Regions from separate parts of the Mesorhizobium sp. M0761 genome, predicted to be linked through region 1. Evidence: predicted binding sites of a transcription regulator. Region 1 holds the regulator's gene; each other region holds the start of a gene.
What was found. Region 1 encodes LexA, which represses DNA repair genes until DNA is damaged. Its sites were predicted from a motif close to TGTTCNNNNTGTGTTCNG; they were not measured.
Positions count from the first base shown of each region.

Region 2: NKI32_RS12655 (helicase-related protein) is a predicted target of LexA. The motif match lies at 975-992, and genes of this name have one in related genera.
Region 3: dnaE (DNA polymerase III subunit alpha) is a predicted target of LexA. The motif match lies at 2,325-2,342, and genes of this name have one in related genera.

Region 1 is NZ_JAMYPF010000018.1:17,498-21,239, forward strand. Features, by position in the region: gene NKI32_RS24425 (ComEC/Rec2 family competence protein) at 1-518, shown strand, start outside; gene lexA (transcriptional repressor LexA) at 512-1,294, opposite strand; gene NKI32_RS24435 (GntR family transcriptional regulator) at 1,500-2,264, opposite strand; gene kynU (kynureninase) at 2,432-3,679, shown strand.
Region 2 is NZ_JAMYPF010000006.1:220,592-224,333, reverse strand. Features, by position in the region: gene phbB (acetoacetyl-CoA reductase) at 1-452, shown strand, start outside; gene NKI32_RS12655 (helicase-related protein) at 1,148-3,742, shown strand, end outside.
Region 3 is NZ_JAMYPF010000003.1:302,435-306,176, reverse strand. Features, by position in the region: gene dnaE (DNA polymerase III subunit alpha) at 1-2,198, opposite strand, end outside; gene NKI32_RS06755 (acetyl-CoA carboxylase biotin carboxylase subunit) at 2,456-3,742, opposite strand, start outside.

The DNA.
Region 1 (3,742 bases):
AACTCGCCCTCAACCGCGAACGCTCCAACGAATTCACCACGGACAATTGGAAACGGGCGCTGCGGGCCGAAACCATTATCCCACCTGAGATTTTCGAGTCAACAGATACGCGGTTCGATCTCGATCCGCTCGATCTGCCGCCCGGCTCGCCCTTCTATTGCACCGGCGATCTCTGTATCGCCCGGCACCCTTCCGGAGCCATTGTAGCGCTTGCGAAAGACCGCAAGACGGCGCGGCCGGCCTGTGCCTTCGCGAGCCTGATCGTCATCGATGACGCCACCGCCTACAATCCGTGCCGCGACCCGCTGGTGCTGGTCGTGACGAAGAAACAGCTGGCCCGCGACGGCAGCGCCGCCGTCTTCTTCGATCCGCAATCGGCAGCTGCAGCGCCAACCATCCGCTTCGCCGTCGACAAGCCGTATCGCCCCTGGCACGAGCAACGCCGCTTCTCCCGCGAAGCGCGCGGCCTGCCGCCTTACAACCAGCGTGAAAAGTACAAACCCAAGCCGGCTCAGTAGCGCCGGATCAATCCGACAAGCTTGCCCTGCACCTTCACCCTGTCCGGTCCAAAAATGCGGGTCTCGTAGGCCGGGTTGGCGGCTTCCAGGGCGATCGAGGCGCCCTTGCGGCGGAAGCGTTTCAGGGTCGCTTCCTCATCGTCGACCAACGCCACCACGATCTCGCCGGGGCTGGCTGTGTCGGCATTGCGGATGATGACCGTGTCGCCATCGAAAATGCCGGCCTCGATCATCGAATCGCCCTTGACCTCGAGCGCGTAGTGTTCACCGCCCATGATCATGTCGGGCGGCACCGAGATCGAATGGGTCTGATGCTGGATGGCGTCGATCGGCACACCGGCAGCAATGCGTCCCATCACCGGGATCGACACCGCCGAAACGGCGTCGTCATTGCCGGCCGACATCGAACGCGACGGCGAGCCCGGCTTGATCTGGCGACCGATACCGCCTTGGCCCATCGCGCCTTGTCCTTGGCCGCCTTGCCCTTGGCCGGTTTGACCAAGACTGCCCTGAATGACGCTCGGCGAAAACTTCCTCGCCGCATTGAGGCCTGGTGCGATCGAGTCGGGCAGCCGCAGCACTTCCAGCGCGCGCGCCCGGTTCGGCAGCCGGCGAATGAAACCGCGCTCCTCAAGCGCCGTGATCAGGCGGTGGATGCCGGACTTGGAGGCGAGGTCAAGCGCTTCCTTCATCTCATCGAAGGACGGCGGGATTCCGCTCTCCTTCAGGCGTTCATGGATGAACATCAGAAGCTCATGTTGTTTGCGCGTCAGCATCGCGGCCCCCAGGGGTTCTGAAACCAGAATCAGAAAAAACAAACCCAGAACAAACACTATCTGTTCCAGTTGTGTTCCGCAACCTTTTAAAGTTTAATGAATGTGTTGACGTTTTGTTCAGCGTGACGTTCGGCACCGCGAGCGGCGCTCGTAGTCGTTGGCCGGCAACGGGGTGAAACGAAGACAAAGTGCCCTGCGTCGTCGGCTACGATCGCCGCTTCCTTTTCGGACGGGGCTGCGCAGCATCCGCGCCGGGTTCACTCTGGGCATAGACCTGCAGCGTGTAGCCGATGTGAGCGGTCATCAGAGTTTTCGCACGTTCGACGTCGCGATCGAGGGCCGCTTCCATCAGGGCGGTATGGTGTTCGATCGCCACGGCGTCGCGCAGGGCCGCCACGGCCTTCCGGTGGCCATCCGTGCGGCCGGCGGCGGCGCGCAGCGTCGGGGCCAGACCCAGAAAGCGGTGATGGCGATGCAATTGGTCGGAAATCGTCGCATTGAAGCGCAGCAGCCAGCTGGATGTCGCGGCACTGAGCAGCGCCGCATGGAAGGCATCGTGTTTTTCGTACCACGCGTCGACCGCATCATCCGATGGATCGTCGAGAACAGACCCGCACCGTGAGAGACGATAGTGGGCGGCAACGACCGCGTCTTCCCACTCACGATCGCCCTCCTCGATCGATTCCACCAGCAGGGGCAGTTCGACCACCAGCCGCGCACGCGCCAAATCCTCGAGCTCCGCCCGAGAGACGGGAGCGACCGCAAACCCGCGGTTGCTGATGGCGGTCACAAGCCGTTCCGCCTCCAGCCGCGACAGCGCCTCGCGCAACGGCGTCCAGCCGATGCCGTAGGTGTTGCGCAGCGTGCTCAGCTTCAACGGCGCGGCAGGCGCCAGCCGGGTCGCAAGAATATCGCGCCTGAGCAGGCGATAGGCCGCTTCCGTCTTCGAGGTCTGCTCGTCATCCAGCATCGTGATCCATCAGACATAAACGCTCGGCGGATCATTATATATCAAAGCCTTTCAATGGGTGAATTATATATAATGTTTGACAGTTCAAGGGCGACCACTCAAGATCGCCGGCATGTTTGGGCGGCAGGCTCCGCCGCGCGCGTTTGTCCATGGAGGGGCGCCGGATCATGAGCACGACACCCGATCTCGCTACAATCGAAGCAATGGATGCCGCCGATCCGCTGCGCTCCATGCGCGAACGCTTTGTCTTGCCGCAAGGCGTGATTTATCTCGACGGCAATTCCCTGGGCGCCGCGTCAGCGGTCGTCTTCAGCGAACTGCAGCAGGCCGCCACGCAGGAATGGGCGCACGACCTCATTCGCGCCTGGAACACCGCCGGCTGGTTCAACATGCCGGTGGAACTCGGAGATCAGCTCGGGCGACTGATCGGCGCGGCTGATGGGCAGACGGTGGTCTGCGACACAACCTCGATCAACATCTACAAGCTGCTGCACGCAGCGCTCGGCATGCGGCCGGATCGGTCGGTCATCGTTGCCGAGGGCGACAGTTTCCCGACCGACCTCTACATGGCCGAAGGCGTCGCCTCGACCCGGCCGGGAACGCGGCTGCGGCTGGAGGGCGTCGACGCGGCCGCAATCGAGGAGCTGATCGACGACAGCGTTGCCGTCATCCTGGTCAACCACGTCAACTACAAATCCGGCCAGTTGCGCGACATGGCGGCGCTGACGCGCAAGGCACATGACGCCGGCGCGCTGATCATCTGGGATCTCTGCCACACGGCCGGCGCCTTGCCGGTCGAACTTGACCGTGCCAATGCCGATTTCGCCGTCGGCTGCACCTACAAATACCTCAATGGCGGCCCGGGCTCGCCAGCCTTCATCTACGCGGCCGAGCGCCACCATGACGATGCCCACCAGCCGCTCAGCGGCTGGTGGGGCCATGCGCGGCCCTTTGCCTTCGAGCAGGGCTTTGCCGTCGGCAGCGGCATTCGCCGCTTCCTGTGCGGAACGCAGCCGGTGCTGTCGATGCGGGCGCTCAAGGGCGCGCTCGATATCTGGAACGACGTCGATATGGCGGCGGTGCGCAGAAAAAGCATCGCGCTGACCGACCTGTTTATCCAGCTCGTCGAAGCCAGATGCGGCGCCTACGGGCTTGAACTGGAAAGTCCTCGCGACGGCAGCCAGCGCGGCAGCCAGGTGTCGTTCCTCCATCCGCATGGCTATCAGGTGATGCGCGCGCTGATCGAGCGCGGCGTGATCGGCGATTTCCGGGCGCCGTCGACCATCCGTTTCGGCTTCACGCCGCTCTATGTCGGATATGGCGATGTCTGGCAGGCGGTCGAAGTCCTGGAGGATATTCTGCGCACCGGCGCCTGGCAGGACGCCCGCTTCGCGGTGAAGACCGCGGTCACCTGAGGAACTAGAGCAATTTCAGGAAAAGTGTGAAGCGGTTTTCCGTCCGCAATTGCGTCAAATCAA
Region 2 (3,742 bases), on a different contig from region 1:
ACAAGCTGACGCGCGAGCAGTGGAAGGAAGTCATCGACACCAATCTGTCTGGGGTCTTCAACATGACGCATCCGCTGTGGGGCGGCATGCGCGACCGCAAATTCGGCCGCGTCATCACCATCTCCTCCATCAACGGCCAGAAAGGCCAGGCCGGCCAGGTCAACTATTCCGCCGCAAAGGCCGGCGACATCGGCTTCTCGAAGGCGCTGGCGCAGGAGGGCGCGCGCGCGGGCATCACAGTCAATGTCATCTGCCCCGGCTACATCGCCACCGAGATGGTCAAGGCGATCGACGAGAAGGTGCTGAATGAACGCATCATTCCGCAGATCCCGGTCGGCCGCCTCGGCGAACCGGAAGAGATCGCGCGTTGCGTCGTCTTCCTCGCCTCTGAGGACGCCGGTTTCATCACCGGCTCGACCATCACCGCCAATGGCGGCCAGTACTTCGCCTGAACGACAGCAATTTCGCTCGGTAGGACGGGCCGCCTTATGGCCCGTTTTTCATCGCCGGCCGGCGATGTTCCCCGGGCTGCGCGCGAGACATTGACCCGTTCCGGCACGCAAAGATTAACGATTTTTAGGCGCCATGTGCAAAACCCGGTTCGCAAGCTGTGAATTCTCGGTGGACAAGCTGTGGACAACACAACATGTTGGGGTGAACAAACCAGGAAAATCCCGCCATCGCTGATTCGTCACCCATTCGTTCCGGCTTTGAGCGGAACGTTAACGACCAAGGCCGAATACCACCGGAAAATGGTTAAGGCCGATTAAGAAAATTCAGCAATTTCATAATGTTGGCCGAGGCGTATCGGATCACGACGATGCCCCGCCGGCAAAGGTTAACGCCAATGGTCGCCTTGCAGGAATCGGGCCAGTCTCCGCGATTCAGCATATGGTGAGACTCAGGCTCGCAAAATCCACATGTAGCCGTGAACAAAAGCTGAATCTGCCGGAGTCACTGATTCGTCGCCGATTCGTTCCAGACTCGTTCCAACTGTTAATTGAGACCTCAACGACGAACCGTGGGACTGCCGGCCGGAACATTCCGCTTTCGCTTCGCGCCTGAAATCCCTATGTGTCGCCTGTCATACGCGCCATGCGAGGCGCGCTCCCGACAACACGATGCAGAAAGCCTCATCTCCAGGCCGATGAACATCCAGCCGAAACACACCGAGCCGCTGATCCTGTCGGGTCGCGACGTGACTGCCGTGCTGGGTCCGACCAACACCGGCAAGACCCATCTCGCCATCGAGCGCATGGTGGCGCATGAGAGCGGCATTATCGGCCTGCCGCTCCGCCTTCTGGCGCGCGAGGTCTATGCCCGCGTCTGCGAAAAGGTCGGCGCCCACAAGGTGGCGCTCATCACCGGCGAGGAAAAAATCCAGCCGCCCGGCGCGAAATATTCGGTCTGCACCGTCGAAGCCATGCCGCGCGAGACCGACGTTGCCTTCGTCGCAATCGACGAGGTGCAGCTCGCCGGCGACCTCGAGCGCGGCCACATCTTCACCGACCGTATCCTGCACCTGCGCGGCCGCCAGGAAACGCTGCTGCTCGGCGCGGCCACCATGCATGGCATCCTGCAAAAGCTGCTGAGAGGCGTCTCGGTGGTGACGCGCCCTCGCCTGTCGCACTTGGCCTATGCCGGTTCGAAGAAATTGACCCGCCTGCCGCGGCGTACGGCCATCGTCGCCTTCTCCGCCGACGAGGTCTATGCCATCGCTGAGCTGATCCGCCGCCAGCAAGGAGGAGCGGCGGTCGTGCTCGGCGCGCTGTCGCCCCGCACCCGCAACGCCCAGGTGGCAATGTTCCAGGCAGGCGACGTCGACTATCTCGTCGCCACCGACGCCATCGGCATGGGCCTCAACCTTGATCTCGATCATGTCGCCTTCGCCCAGAACCGCAAATTCGACGGCTACCAGTACCGCAACCTGACGGCGGCCGAGCTCGGCCAGATCGCCGGCCGCGCCGGCCGGCATCTGCGCGACGGCACCTTCGGCGTCACCGGTCAGGTCGATCCGCTGGACGAGGAACTGGTCAAGCGCATCGAGGGGCACGAGTTCGATCCGGTGAAGGTGCTGCAATGGCGCACCGCGCATTTCGACTTCGCCAGCCTCGACGCGCTGAAGCGCTCGATCGAAACCAACGCGCCGGTCGAAGGCCTGACGCGGGCGCTGCCGGCGGTCGATGCGCAGGCGCTCGAACATCTCTCCCGCGACGAGGACATCCGCGCGCTGGCTACCAATGCCAAGCGCGTGGCGCTGCTGTGGGAAGCCTGCGCGTTGCCGGACTACCGCAAGATCGCGCCGGCCCAGCACTCCGACCTGATCGCTTCTATCTACACCGACCTCGCCAAACACGGCCATGTCGACGAGAACTACATGGCCGAGCAGGTGCGCCGCGCCGATACGACCGAGGGGGACATCGACACGCTGTCGCACCGCATTGCGCAGATCCGCACCTGGACATTCGTGTCCAACCGGCCGGGCTGGCTGGCCGATCAGGCACACTGGCGGGAAAAGACGCGCGAAATCGAAGACAGATTGTCGGATGCGCTGCATGAGCGGTTGACGAAACGGTTTGTAGACCGCAGGACTTCCGTCCTCATGCGGCGCCTTAGAGAAAATACAATGCCTGAAGCCGAAATCAGTCCTACCGGAACCGTCCTTGTCGAAGGCCATCATGTCGGCGAGTTGCAAGGGTTCCGCTTCACCGCCGACCAGAGCGCCGGCGGCGAAGACGCCAAGGCCGTGCGTACGGCAGCGCAAAAAGCGCTGGCCGCCGAGTTCGAGGCGCGTGCCGAACGCTTCGGCGCCTGCGCCAATGGCGACCTTGCGCTCGGCTCCGACGGCACGCTGCGCTGGATCGGCGCGCCGATCGGCACGCTGGTTGCCGGCGAGGACGCGCTGAAGCCGCGCCTGGTGCTTTTGGCCGACGAGCAGTTGACCGGCCCCGCCCGAGACAAGGTCGCCGCGCGCGCCGAGCGTTTCGTCAATTTCCAGATCGAGTCGCTGCTGAAGCCGCTGGTCGACTTGAAGAATGCCGAGCAGATCGCCGGCATCGGCCGTGGCATCGCCTTCCAGCTCGTCGAGCATTTCGGCCTCATCAACCGCCGCGACATCGCCGAGGAAATGAAGTCGCTCGACCAGGAGGGTCGCGCCGCCTTGCGCCGGCTCGGTGTGCGCTTCGGCGCCTACCACGTCTTCGTGCCGGCGCTGATCAAGCCGGCGCCCGCCGGACTGATTACGCTGTTGTGGGCGCTGAAGAACGACGGCAAGGACAAGCCGGGCTTTGGCGACGTGGTGCACGCACTGGCTTCCGGCCGCACCTCGGTGGTCATCGATCCGGCTTTCGACAAGAGCTTCTACAAGCTTGCCGGCTACCGCAATCTCGGCCGCCGCGCCGTGCGCATCGACATTCTGGAACGGCTGGCCGACCTGATCCGGCCTGCGACCAACTGGAAGCCCGGTCTGGGACAGCGCCCGGACGGCGCCTATGACGGCCAGTCCTTCATGGTGACGCCGCCGATGATGTCCATCCTCGGCGCAACCGCCGACGACATGGAAGAGATCCTGAAAGGTCTCGGCTATCGCGCCGAGCCGAAGCCGCCGGCAGAGGTCAAGGCGCGGCTGGAAGCACAGGACAACGCGGTGCGCGAAGCCGCGGCGGCAAAGCTGGCGGAAGCGGCAGCGAAGGCCGAGCAGGCCCAGACGGCGGAAGCCGCTGCAGGCGAAGCTGTCGCTGAA
Region 3 (3,742 bases), on a different contig from region 1:
TCGGCTTCGCCGAGCGAATAGCCCGACAGTTCCTGCGCGATCTGCATCACCTGTTCCTGGTAGACGATGACGCCTTGCGTCTCCTTCACCAGATGGTCGATTTTGGGATGGATCGAGGCCATCTCCTCCTCGCCATGTTTTCTGGCATTGTAGGTCGGGATGTTCTCCATCGGGCCGGGACGGTAGAGCGCCACCAGCGCGATGATGTCCTCGATGCAGTCGGGCCGCATGCCGATCAGCGCCTTGCGCATGCCGGCACTTTCCACCTGGAACACACCGACCACTTCGCCGCGCGACAGCATGGCGTAGGTTTCAGGATCGTCGAGCGGGATCGTCGCCAGGTCGATCTCGATGCCGCGCCGGCGGATCAGCTTCACCGCCGTCTCCAGCACCGTCAGCGTCTTCAGGCCGAGGAAGTCGAATTTTACCAGCCCGGCCTGCTCGACATATTTCATGTTGAACTGGGTGACCGGCATGTCGGAGCGCGGATCGCGGTACATCGGCACCAGTTCCGACAAGGGCCGGTCGCCGATGACGATGCCGGCGGCGTGCGTCGAAGCGTGGCGGTAGAGCCCTTCCAGCTTTTGCGCCATATCGAGCAGCGTCTGCACGATTGGCTCCTTCTCCGCCTCCTCGGCAAAGCGCGGCTCGTTGGCGATGGCATCCGCCAGCTTGACCGGATTGGCGGGGTTCTGCGGCACCATTTTGGAGAGCTTGTCGACTTGGCCGTAAGGCATTTGCAACACGCGGCCGACGTCGCGCAGCACCGCGCGCGCCTGCAGCGTACCGAAGGTGATGATCTGCCCAACCTGGTCGCGGCCATATTTCTGCTGGACGTAGCGGATGACCTCTTCGCGCCGGTCCTGGCAGAAGTCGATGTCGAAGTCGGGCATCGACACGCGGTCGGGGTTGAGGAAGCGCTCGAACAGCAGCGAGAAGCGCAGCGGATCGATGTCGGTGATGGTCGTGGAATAAGCGACCAGCGATCCGGCGCCCGAACCACGGCCCGGCCCGACCGGAATGCCTTGCGCCTTGGCCCATTTGATGAAGTCGGCGACGATCAGGAAATAGCCGGGAAACTTCATCTTCTCGATGATGGAGAGTTCGAAATCGAGCCGCTCGCGGTATTGTTCGACCGTGTAGCCGGAAGTGGGCCCATGCGCAGCCAGCCGCGCCTCCAGCCCCTCATGCGCCTGCCGGCGTAGCTCATCGGCCTCCGCTTTCAGCGCCACCTCATTGTCGGCGACATCGCCGCCGGTAAAGCGTGGCAGGATCGGATTGCGGGTCTTGGGATAATAGGAACAGCGCAGCGCGATCTCGACGGTGTTGTCGATCGCTTCCGGCAGGTCGGCGAACAGCCGCGCCATATCCGCCTGGCTGCGCAGGAAATTGTCCGAAGTCAGCCGGCGACGGTTGTCGGCGGCAACCACCGAACCCTCGGCAATGGCGATCAGAGCATCATGCGCGTCATAGTCGTCGCGGGCGGCGAAGAACGCCTCATTCGTGGCGACCAGCGGCAGATCATGGATATAGGCAAGGTCGACCGATGATTTCTCGATAGCGCGGTCATAACCGGAAACACGGTCCAGCTCGACATAGAGCCGGTCGCCGAACAGCGCCTTGAGTGCCAGAAGCCGCGTCTCGGCAAGATCTCGGCGATCCTCCTTCAGCGCCCGGCCGATCGGGCCGCGCGGCCCGCCGCTGAGGCAGATCAGGCCATCGCAATGGCCTTCCAGCATTGCTGACGTCAGATGCACGGGCTCGCCCGGCGGCGTCTCCAGATAGACCTGGCTGACCAGCCTGACGAGGTTGCTATAGCCAACCTCGGTGGCGGCGAGCAGCACCACGGCGTTCATCTCCGGCCCGTGGCGGCGGCGGTCGCGCTGTGCGTCACTGGTCTCGCCGGAAAAGGCGAGATCGATCTGGCAGCCGATAATCGGCTGGATGCCTTCCTTCACCGCCTTCTGGGCGAACTCAAGCGCGCCGAACAGATTGTTTGTGTCGGTGACGGCGATTGCCGGGCACTCGTCCTTGACGGCATGACCGACAACGGCGGCGACCTGCAAGGCGCCCTCGAGCAGCGAATACGCCGAATGCACGCGCAGATGGATGAACGGCCGCGCCGGCGCCTCCGGGCGCGCAGCAGCGAGCGCTGCTTCGCGCCTCAGGGGATCGCGTGGAAGTTTGTCATCCGCCATGATGTTTCAAATTGCTCGAAGGGCTTTGAGTCGATGGAGATGTATTGTCCCGGACCGGGCGATGCCAGTCCAGCACAAATGACCACCGACCACAGGCTTCCGTACCCAGCCGCACGGCTCAGAGATTGTTCGAAATTCGCTCTGGCGAGTCATATGATGGTGGTTTCGAGAACCGGAGCGCAGCGGCCATTGGTCCGTGAGCACGGGAAGCGCAGAAACCACCTTCAGGCCGCCGGAATAGAATTTCCAAACAATCACTAGGCGAACTCCATGATCACCGCATCCACAGCCAGGCTGTCACCCGGCTTGGCGTTGAGCTTCGACACGACAAGATCGCGGTCGGCGCGCAACACGTTTTCCATCTTCATCGCCTCGACCACGGCCAGCGTCTCGCCGGCCTTGACCTCCTGCCCCTCGGCAACCGCGATCGACACGACCAGGCCCGGCATCGGGCAAAGCAGCATCTTGGACGTGTCCGGCGCCACCTTTTCCGGCATCAGCCTTTCCAGTTCAGCCGTGCGCGGCAGCATGGCGCGCGCCGTCACCGACATGCCTTTCCAGGCAATGCGCAGGCCGTTTGGCGCCGGCCTGATCTGCGCCGTGACCTTGCGGGCACCGACAGTGCCGCGCCAGATGAGGTCGCCCGGCCGCCAGTCGGACGCCACGGTCAGCGCTTTGCCGCCATCGACCGACAGATCGATTTCCATCGGAATGGAGATCATGCCCTCGATGATCGAAGCCTGGAGATAGTCGTCGCCGAGCTTCACCACCCAATCGCGCTTGAGTGCGCCCGAATGCGGCGCCAGCCGCCCGCCCAGCCGGTCAAGCCGATCGCGGCGCAGAAGCTCGACCGCGGTGGCGATCGCCGCCAGCACTGCCTTTTCATCGCCATTGGGCACGATCGGCGCGAAGCCGTTAGGATATTCCTCGGCGATGAAGCCCGTCGATATCCGCCCCTCGCGCCAGCGCGGATGCTGCATCAGCGCCGCCAGGAACGGGATGTTGTGCTCGATGCCGTCGACGACGAAACTGTCCAGCGCTTCCGACATGGCATCGATGGCCTCGATACGCGTGGGCGCCCAGGTGCAGAGTTTTGCCACCATCGGATCATAGAACATCGGAATCTCGGAGCCTTCGGTGACGCCGGTGTCGTTGCGGATGACGACATCGCCGAACGTGCCCTCCTCCGGCGGCCGGTAGCGCGTCAACCGGCCGATCGAGGGCAGGAAATTGCGATAGGGATCCTCGGCATAGAGCCGGCTTTCCACCGCCCAGCCGTTCAGCTTGACGTCGCTCTGCTCGATCGCCAGCTTCTCGCCGGCGGCGACACGGATCATCTGCTCGACCAGGTCGATGCCGGTAACAAGCTCCGTCACCGGATGCTCGACCTGCAATCGTGTATTCATTTCAAGGAAATAGAAGTTCTTTTCAGCATCGACGATGAACTCGACGGTGCCGGCGCTCTGGTAATCGACCGCCTTGGCCAGCGCCACGGCCTGCTCGCCCATGGCCTTGCGCGTCTTGGCATCGAGGAATGGCGACGG